DNA from 2 places in the Streptomyces sp. NBC_01176 genome. Region 2 is predicted to be linked to the other one. Evidence: riboswitches for the same ligand, from Rfam matches in the RefSeq annotation. Region 2 holds a riboswitch; the other holds the start of a gene.
What was found. Region 2 has a riboswitch for cyclic di-AMP ahead of OG199_RS08530 (LysM peptidoglycan-binding domain-containing M23 family metallopeptidase). Riboswitches for the same ligand answer to the same signal wherever they lie in the genome.
Positions count from the first base shown of each region.

Region 1: it holds a riboswitch for cyclic di-AMP, as region 2 does, so the genes downstream of both, OG199_RS36520 (C40 family peptidase) here and OG199_RS08530 (LysM peptidoglycan-binding domain-containing M23 family metallopeptidase) in region 2, are expected to answer to the same signal.

Region 1 is NZ_CP108600.1:8,381,312-8,385,452, forward strand. Features, by position in the region: gene OG199_RS36510 (GNAT family N-acetyltransferase) at 1-323, shown strand, start outside; gene OG199_RS36515 (hypothetical protein) at 582-1,421, shown strand; cyclic di-AMP (ydaO/yuaA leader) riboswitch at 1,581-1,755, shown strand; gene OG199_RS36520 (C40 family peptidase) at 1,812-3,725, shown strand.
Region 2 is NZ_CP108600.1:2,027,289-2,031,429, reverse strand. Features, by position in the region: gene OG199_RS08535 (tyrosine-protein phosphatase) at 1-785, opposite strand, end outside; cyclic di-AMP (ydaO/yuaA leader) riboswitch at 1,338-1,494, shown strand; gene OG199_RS08530 (LysM peptidoglycan-binding domain-containing M23 family metallopeptidase) at 1,500-2,339, shown strand; gene OG199_RS08525 (SGNH/GDSL hydrolase family protein) at 2,613-3,398, shown strand; gene OG199_RS08520 (TetR/AcrR family transcriptional regulator) at 3,487-4,107, opposite strand.

The DNA.
Region 1 (4,141 bases), 6.4 Mb from region 2:
ACACCCCGGGCGACACGATGATCGACCTGCTGCACCGCCCCGAACGCATGATCCTGCCCGAACTCGCCGCCTATCCCGCGCATCTGCACATCGACCTGCTCCCGGACTGGCAGCGCAGGGGCCATGGCCGGGCGCTGATGCACACCTTCCTCGCCGCGCTCGCCGATCGCGGTGTCCCGGCCGTCCACCTCGGCATGGTCACCGCCAACACGTCCGCCCGCGCCTTCTACGACCGTCTCGGCTTCCACGAGATCCCCGTACCGGAACCGGGCCCCTTGACCTACCTGGGCAGGCCGACGGACGGCCCGCTCGGCTCACCCTGAGGCGCACGGGCGGTGGGGGCCGGGCCCGCGACAGGGACAGGGCACGGCCGGAGTCAACCTAATGACGATCACGTCCCTCTATACGAGGAGACGTCCTGCGGGTGGTGGGGGGAGAGGGCATTGCTTAGGGCGGTGGAAGAGCGTCGCGGCGATGTCGGCAACGGTCATGGACGGACGGCGGGACCCGGCGACGGTCCACCGCCGTCCGCCGCGGGCGACGACGCGCACGGGCGACCGGGTGGATCCCCGTACCGGTTCGTGTCGTTCGTCGGACGCACCCTGCGCGGCGAGTGGCACGGCATGGTCGTCGAACCGTTCCGGCAACTCCTGCGCCGTGGACTGTCCGGACTCGTGCTGGCGTTCGTGGCCGCCTTCGGGGTCATCTTCTTCCACGCGATCGCCCAGCATCCGGCCGGGGCCACGGTGGTGCGGCTGACCGGCGGTGTCAAGGCGTCCCTGCCCCTGCCGCTGGCCCTGCTGCGTACTCCCGTGTCGCTGTACGTGCCCGCCCTCGACCTTCCGGTGTGGGCGGGCATCACCCAGCTGTTCCTCGCGTTCGCCCTCGCCGAACTCGCCCTCGGCCGGGCCCGGACGCTGGTCATCGCGTACGTCACCACGCTGGCGGGCACCCTCACCGTCCGCGTGATGATCGCGATGGGCCCGGGCTGGTGGGGCCTGGGGCTGCCCCCCGAGATCGGGCAGGTGCTGGACACCGGCCCGTCCGCCGCCGTGGTGGGCCTGTTCACCTATCTCGCGGTCGTCCGACGGGCGCCCGTGGTGTTCGCGCTCACCGGCGGCTCGATGGTGTGGGAGTCGATCGTCAAACCCAATCTGGCGGGTCGGGAGCACCTGATCGCCGTGGCCGCCGCGATCGTCCTGGGGCTGCTGCACGGGCGCTGGCGAAGACCCGTGCGGGCCCTGTCGGTCCTGCTCGGCTCGCGCCGAGCGGACGATCGGCCGACCGGCGGCCCGGACCTGTCGAGACCGGCGGTCCCGGCGGCCGTGGCGGGAACACCGGCCGCTGCGGTGTCACCGGCCCTGGCGGACCCGTCGGGTCCCGCGCGTCGCGCCGACGAGCCACGGGCGCACCTGCGCTGACACCGGCGCCGTGGTGCGCAAACTCACCCGAGATCGGGAGTACGACGAAGGTCACAATTACATATCGGACACATCGCACTTCAATCTTCACGTGAGGCACACAAGTTGGCTAAGTTGGCGACAGGCCACACGACTTCCTCCGGCGAACCTCGCCGGGTCGCTTGGCCTCCGCCTAATCCGGTGCGGCCTCCTGGCCACCGGAGCCGGGGACCCAACCGAACCCTGGGGTGAATCGGCCCAACTGCCCTACCGGGCAGAGGCCGTAGGGCATACCTTCCGGATCCGTCCGCCCGAACCCGACAGCTAACTCGGTAGGCGGAGCACGGAAGGAGTACGTCTGCCATGGCGCCGGAACGCACCCCGGGCCCTGGAGGCAACAGCCTCCCCGGCATGCCCCGCTCCGCACCCGCGACGGTGGCCCGCTCCTCGGCGGACCTCCCGCAGAGCCCCAACTCCGCGTCCCTCGGCGGAGACGACGGTCCGAGCCGCGAAGAGGTCCAGCAGCGGATCAGCTCCTTGTACGACCGGGCCGAGACGGCCACCGGGAACTACAACGCGACCCGCGCGATGACCTCCGGTTCGCGTAAGCGCGTCAACCCCGCCCGGGACAACGGGCGCAGGAGCACCGACGCCGCCCTCGACGACGTGTCCCGGCCCTGGTTCGACGTGGGCCGTGCCCAGTTGGGCCCGACCGTGCCGGCGAGGCTGCCGGCCGACAGAACGCCGAAGCGTGCGGCCGAGGCGCGCCCCGCGCCTGCCGCGAAGCGCCTGGAGGGCGGACCCTCCGCCCGAACCGCGGGTCGCCCCGTTCCGGAGCTGACCGCCGGACCGGGAGCGGGCCCCGTGGCCGAGTTGACCGCCGGACCGGCGGCCGGGACTGAGCCGGCCTCCGGGAGGGCCGTCGCGGCGCTGCCGGCCGGGACCGGAGCGCGACAGGAGGCGGTCAAGGCCCTGCCCGCGCCGGCCACGGAGTCCGGCCACTCCTCGCTGAAGAACCGCAAGGAGCAGAACCGGCGCAAGCTCGCACTCGCCCGTGAACTGCTGTCCCGGCACGTCGTCCAGCAGCGGATCGCCCCGATCGCGGCGATCGAGGCGCCGCCCGCTCAGGAGATCTGGCCCACCCCGGAGGAACGGACCCGCCGCGAGGCCGAGGAGCAGTGGCGGCGACAGCAGTCGGCCGGCCTGGCCATGGGCGCAGCCGTGGACACGGCCGCACGTGCGGGCATGGCCGCACCGGCCGGTACGGACGCGTCCCTCGGTACGGGCATGCCCCTCACCGCGGACATGACGTTCACCTCGGACACGGCGTTCACCCCGGGCATGACGTTCAGCTCGGACACTGCGTTGGCCTCGGGCATGACGTTCAGCTCGGATGCCGCGTTCGCCCCAGGCGTGACGTTCGGCTCGGACACTGCGTTGGCCTCGGGCATGACGTTCAGCTCGGATACCGCGTTCGCCCCAGGCGTGACGTTCAGCTCGGACACTGCGTCGGCCTCGGGCATGACGTTCAGCTCGGATACCGCGTTCGCCCCAGGCGTGACGTTCGGCTCGGACACTGCGTCGGCCTCTGGCATGACGTTCGCTTCGGACACGGCGTTCCCCCCGGGTATGACGTTCACCTCGGACACGGCGTTCGCCCCGGGTACGCCCTACGCTCCGGAGCTGTCCTACGCGCAGGACATGCCCTACGCCCCCGACCAGTTCCAAGGTCCGGAGCCACTCCGTGCCCCGGATTTGCTTTTCGTCCCGGAGGCGCCCGTCGCCTCGGAGACGGCCTACAGCCCGGCCATGACCATTGCCCCTGCCCCGTCGGTCGTGTCCGCTCCGTTCGCCCCGTCCGTCGCTCCCGACGCGTCCTTCGTCCAGGCCGCGCCTGTCACCGCGGGAGTACCCACCACCGTGGGCACGGTCATGGCCGGCGGCGACACGTCCGGATCGGGGTACGACATGAAGGCAGCCAAGGCACTGGCCTTCGCCCGTGCCCAGATCGGCAGGCCGTGCGTCTGGGGCGCGGCCGGGCCGGGTTCCTACGACTGCGCGGGCCTCACCCGGGCCGCGTGGATGGTGGCCGGGGTCGCGCTCCCGCGCACCGCGCGCGACCAGGCGACGGCCACCACGGCGATCCCGCTCACCGACCTCCGCGTCGGCGACCTGATCTTCTTCTACGGCGACGTCAGCCATGTCGGCCTCTACATCGGCAACAGCATGATGATCCACGCGCCGAGCCCGGGGGCGTACATACGCGAGGAGTCGATCTTCTACGCCGGACAGGCGGCGATCCACAGTGCCGCGCGGCCCGCGTAAGAGGCCGGGAGGGCTCGCGCGCGACTGCCGTCCCGCAGCCTGAAGGGGGCTGTCGAAGCGGCTGGTCCGGCACGACCTGCCGGACGCCCGCGCCGACCTGGCGCGGGCGTCGGGCCCCGCCTCGGGCACCCCCTCGGACGGCGCGCCGGCTCACGCATCGAGTCGTCGAACGGGCCTACGCGGACGGCTACTTGCCCGAGACGGTCGTGCACGTCGCGGTCGCGTTGGTGACCACCGGCATGTGGTCGGACGTACTCTCCTCCACCGCCAGCCGGCCTCGGAAAGTGACCGGTGGCGCTGCCTCGGGCGACTCGTCCGGGGAGCGCACGGTTCCTGCGCCGGTCGTTCGCCGTCCGCTTGTCCCCGGCGTACGCGGCGGCATGCCGGTGGAGGCTCCTACGTCGACGCGGGTACCC
Region 2 (4,141 bases):
CGGTCGCGCAGCCGGTCGCGCAGGTCGGGGGTGAGGCGCAGGGCCTGCTCCAGGTAGCTGTCGACGCCGCCCCAGGTCTCCTCGATCGTCTCGAAGGCCGCCGTCAGATACTCGGCCCGCGCGTCGAACAGCGGGCTGAGCAGCTCCATGACCTCGGGGGAGCGGGCCGTGTCCGAGGTGCCGTTGCGGTGGACCTTGTAGCGGCGGTGCCGCGCGTTCGACTCCAGGTAGTCGGCGACGATGGCGTCGCGCTCGACGCCCACGGCGAGCAGCGTCACGGCTATGGACAGGCCGGCGCGGTCCTTGCCCGCCGCGCAGTGCATCAGCGCGGGCACGCTGTCCTCGGCCAGGGCGTGCAGCACCTGGGAGTGCTCGGCCGTCCGCTCGGTGATGATCGTGCGGTACGAACCGATCATCCGGTCCGCCGCCCGGCCGTCGCCGAGGTGGGCACGGAGCTGGTCGAGCTCGCCGTCGCGGACCATCTTCCAGAACTCGCTGCCGTCGGCCGGGTCCGTCAGCGGAAGGTTCACGTTCCGGACACCGGGCAGCTCGACGTCCGGCCCCTCCAGCTTCTGGTCCGAGGCATTGCGGAAGTCGAAGATCGTGTGCAGGCCGAGCGAGGAGAGGAACACGGCGTCCTCCTCCGTGGCGTGCGCGAGGTGACCACTGCGGAACAGCCGCCCGGACCGCACCCGTCGGCCGTCCACGGTGGGCAGGCCGCCCACGTCTCGGAAGTTGCGCACTCCGGCCAGCTCGGGCTCGGTCGACGGGACCTGCTGCGTCACGGGGGCTCCTCCCATAGGGCCGTCGGCACCGCTCGTCGTTGCTCGCCGACGGGAATCGCCTCTCGACGATACGACATGGGTTCCTCGGGCAATGAGTTGTCCACAGGCGCCCCGAGAACGGCGCTCTCGGGGCGCACGGACGGGTGAAACAGGTGAAGTGCATCGAAATGCGGTGCTGTTGCACCACGGACCGCGCCCGGGACCGCGCGGGGATCTCGGTGCGCCGCGGTCATCAACCTTTGTCTGATATTGGCGTTTTGTGTCAGTTGTCACTTCAGGTCGAACTCGCCCGGGAATATGGCTACATGGGAGGACGTGCGTGAGCAGCGTCATACGCGTGACGATGCGTGGCGGCATTCCCTCCACCATGTGCCCGGACCGCCGCGCGGATTGCCGGGATGGAGGGGGCGCTGTGCACGGAGGGTGACGGGCAATTCGGGCATCGATCATGAAAAGGGTGCGTGCGGGGATCGCGCACAGTTGTCGACGCCCTCTCCCCTCGCCTACGTTCGCCCTCAATCCGGACGGACGCCCAATCCTGCCGCCGCCCGGAATCCGCACTCACCCGTACGCGGCAGGAGCGGGGGATCCACAGGTATCGCGCCTGTTCCGGTCTCCGGAACGGCTAGGGGTACAGCCGCGCTGCCGCGCGGCCGGACATCTCCAGTCCGCACCCGACAGCTCACCTCGCAGGCGCCGGAGAGGAAATGCGCCATGCCCGCGAAGGGTAAGCACCGTCGCCCCAAGTTCCTGCGTCTGCCCCGCTCGATCGCCGTGCTCGGCACCGGTGGTGCCGCGCTCGCAATGCCGCTGATGGGGGCCGTCTGCGCCCATGCCGCGGCCCCGGCGGCCGCGGTCCCGTCCGCCGTGCAGAAGATCACGACGGTTTCCGTACCTGGGACCGCCGCGGAGAAGACCGCGGCGAAGACCTATGTCGTGAAGGCCGGCGACACACTCGCGAAGATCGCCGACCGGCAGCACGTCAGCGGCGGCTGGAAGAAGCTCTACGCCGACAACCGCGCGGTCGTCGGCGGCGATCCGACGGCGATCCACCCCGGTCTGAAGCTCACGATCGAGGGGCAGGGCGCCGCGCAGCCGGCCGCGTCCACCGCCACCCAGGCCTCCGCGGCCAAGGCCGCCGCAGCCGGGTACACCCTGCCGGTCGAGGGGGCCACCATCGGCACCGGCTACAAGGTGCCCGGCAGCATGTGGTCCAGCGGCTACCACACCGGTGTGGACTTCGTGGTCCCGACCGGCACCACGATCAGGTCCGTCGCCGCGGGCACCGTCGTCTCGGCCGGCTGGGGCGGCGCGTACGGCAACCAGGTCGTCATCCAGCACGCGGACGGCCGGTACTCGCAGTACGCCCACATGTCCGCGCTCTCCGTCGCGGCGGGGCAGACCGTGACCGAGGGGCAGCAGGTCGGCGTCTCCGGCGCGACCGGCAACGTCACCGGTCCGCACCTGCACTTCGAGATCCGCACGACGCCGGACTACGGCTCGGACATGGACCCGGTCGCGTACCTGCGCTCGTACGGAGTCGTCGTCGGCTGACGCCCCCACGCGACCCGCGGGCCGGACCCCACGATCCCGGGGTCCGGCCCGCGGTGTCTCGTCGATGCCGTGCCGGCGTCGTCTCCGGATCACGGTCTTCCAGGTGTGGCGGCTGTTCAACCACGCCTGAGAGAACCCTATTCCGGATTTCGCCGGTCTTTATGAGTGGCTTATCTCACCACCCGTCAACCCATTCCTACGGTCGCGTAGCTCACATCCCAAGGTGAATCATGGCTCGACGTGGCAGACGATTCGAAGAGTGACAACAGAGCGGTGATCGGGTCGTACGTGGCGGTGGGGGACAGCTTCACCGAAGGCGTCGGCGACCCCGGCCCCGAAGGAGCCTTCGTCGGTTGGGCGGACCGTTTCGCGGTACTGCTCGCGGACCGGCAGCCGGAAGGCGACTTCACCTACACCAACCTCGCCGTCCGCGGGAAGCTGCTCGACCAGGTCATCGACGACCAGCTCCGGCGGGCCAAGGAACTCGCCCCGGACCTGGTCTCCTTCTGCGCGGGCGGCAACGACATCATCCGGCCCGGCACCGACCCCGACGAGGTCGCGGAGCGCTTCGAGCGCGCGGTCGCCGACCTCACCTCGGCCGTCGGCACCGTCATGGTGACGACCGGCTTCGACACCCGTGGCGTCCCGGTGCTGAAGCACCTGCGCGGCAAGATCGCCACGTACAACGGACATGTGCGGGCCATCGCGGACCGGTACGGCTGTCCGGTCCTCGACCTGTGGTCCCTGAAGACGATCCAGGACCGGCGCGCCTGGGACGGCGACCGACTGCACCTGTCGCCGGAGGGCCACACCCGGGTCGCGCTGCGGGCCGGCCAGGTCCTCGGCCTCGACGTGCCCGCCGACCCGGACCAGCCCTGGCCGCCCCTGCCGCCCCGCGGCACGCTGGAGGTACGGCGCGACGACATCCACTGGGCGCGCGAATACCTCGTGCCGTGGATCGGACGAAGGCTGCGCGGGGAGTCCTCGGGCGACCATGTCGCGGCCAAGGGCAGCCTGTCGCCGAACGACATCAGGATGCGGATCGGATCCGTCGCCTGAGCCGCGTGACATCGCGGGACGGCCGACGGGCGGGACCGCGGGGGGGCGTCGCCCCGGACACGGCGGGGGATGTGCCGGGGCAGGCGCCTCAGCGCACCGCCGCCGTCAGGGCCGCCCGCTCGATTCCCAACTCCCGCGCGAGCGCGTCGTCCACCCACTCCTGGGCCCGCGCCCGCGACACCGCGCCCGTGTAGGCGGTCATCTGCACCGCCAGCCCGTCGAGCAGCGCCGTCAGCCGCAGCGCGGCTCCCGCGGGATCCGGGCACCGGAACTCGCCGCCGGCCACTCCCTCCGCGATCACCTCGGTGATCGCGGCCTTCCACTGCCTGTCGAGGTCACGCGTGACCTCCCGCAGCGCGGGCTCGCGCAGCGCCGCGCCCCAGCCCTCGATCCACAGTCGCCAGCCCTTGGCCTGGCCGGTCGGCGCGTACCAGCGGACGGCCGCGCGCAGTCGTCGCAGCGCGGACGTACGGCGGCCGAGCAGCTTGCGCAGATGGGCGAGGTCGTCCTCGGCGGCGTGGGTGAACGCGGCCGCGACCAGCTTCTCCTTGGTGGAGAAGTGGTACAGCACCAACGCGTTGCTCACCCCGAGCGACGAGGCCACGTCGGCGATCCGTACCGCCGCCACGCCCCGCGCCTCGATCTGTCCGATGGCAGCCCGCAGCAATTCCTGACGCCGCTCCGCCACGCTCAACCGCACCCTTGCCACGCGGCAACCCTAGTGCCTCGCCCGGGTCGGACGG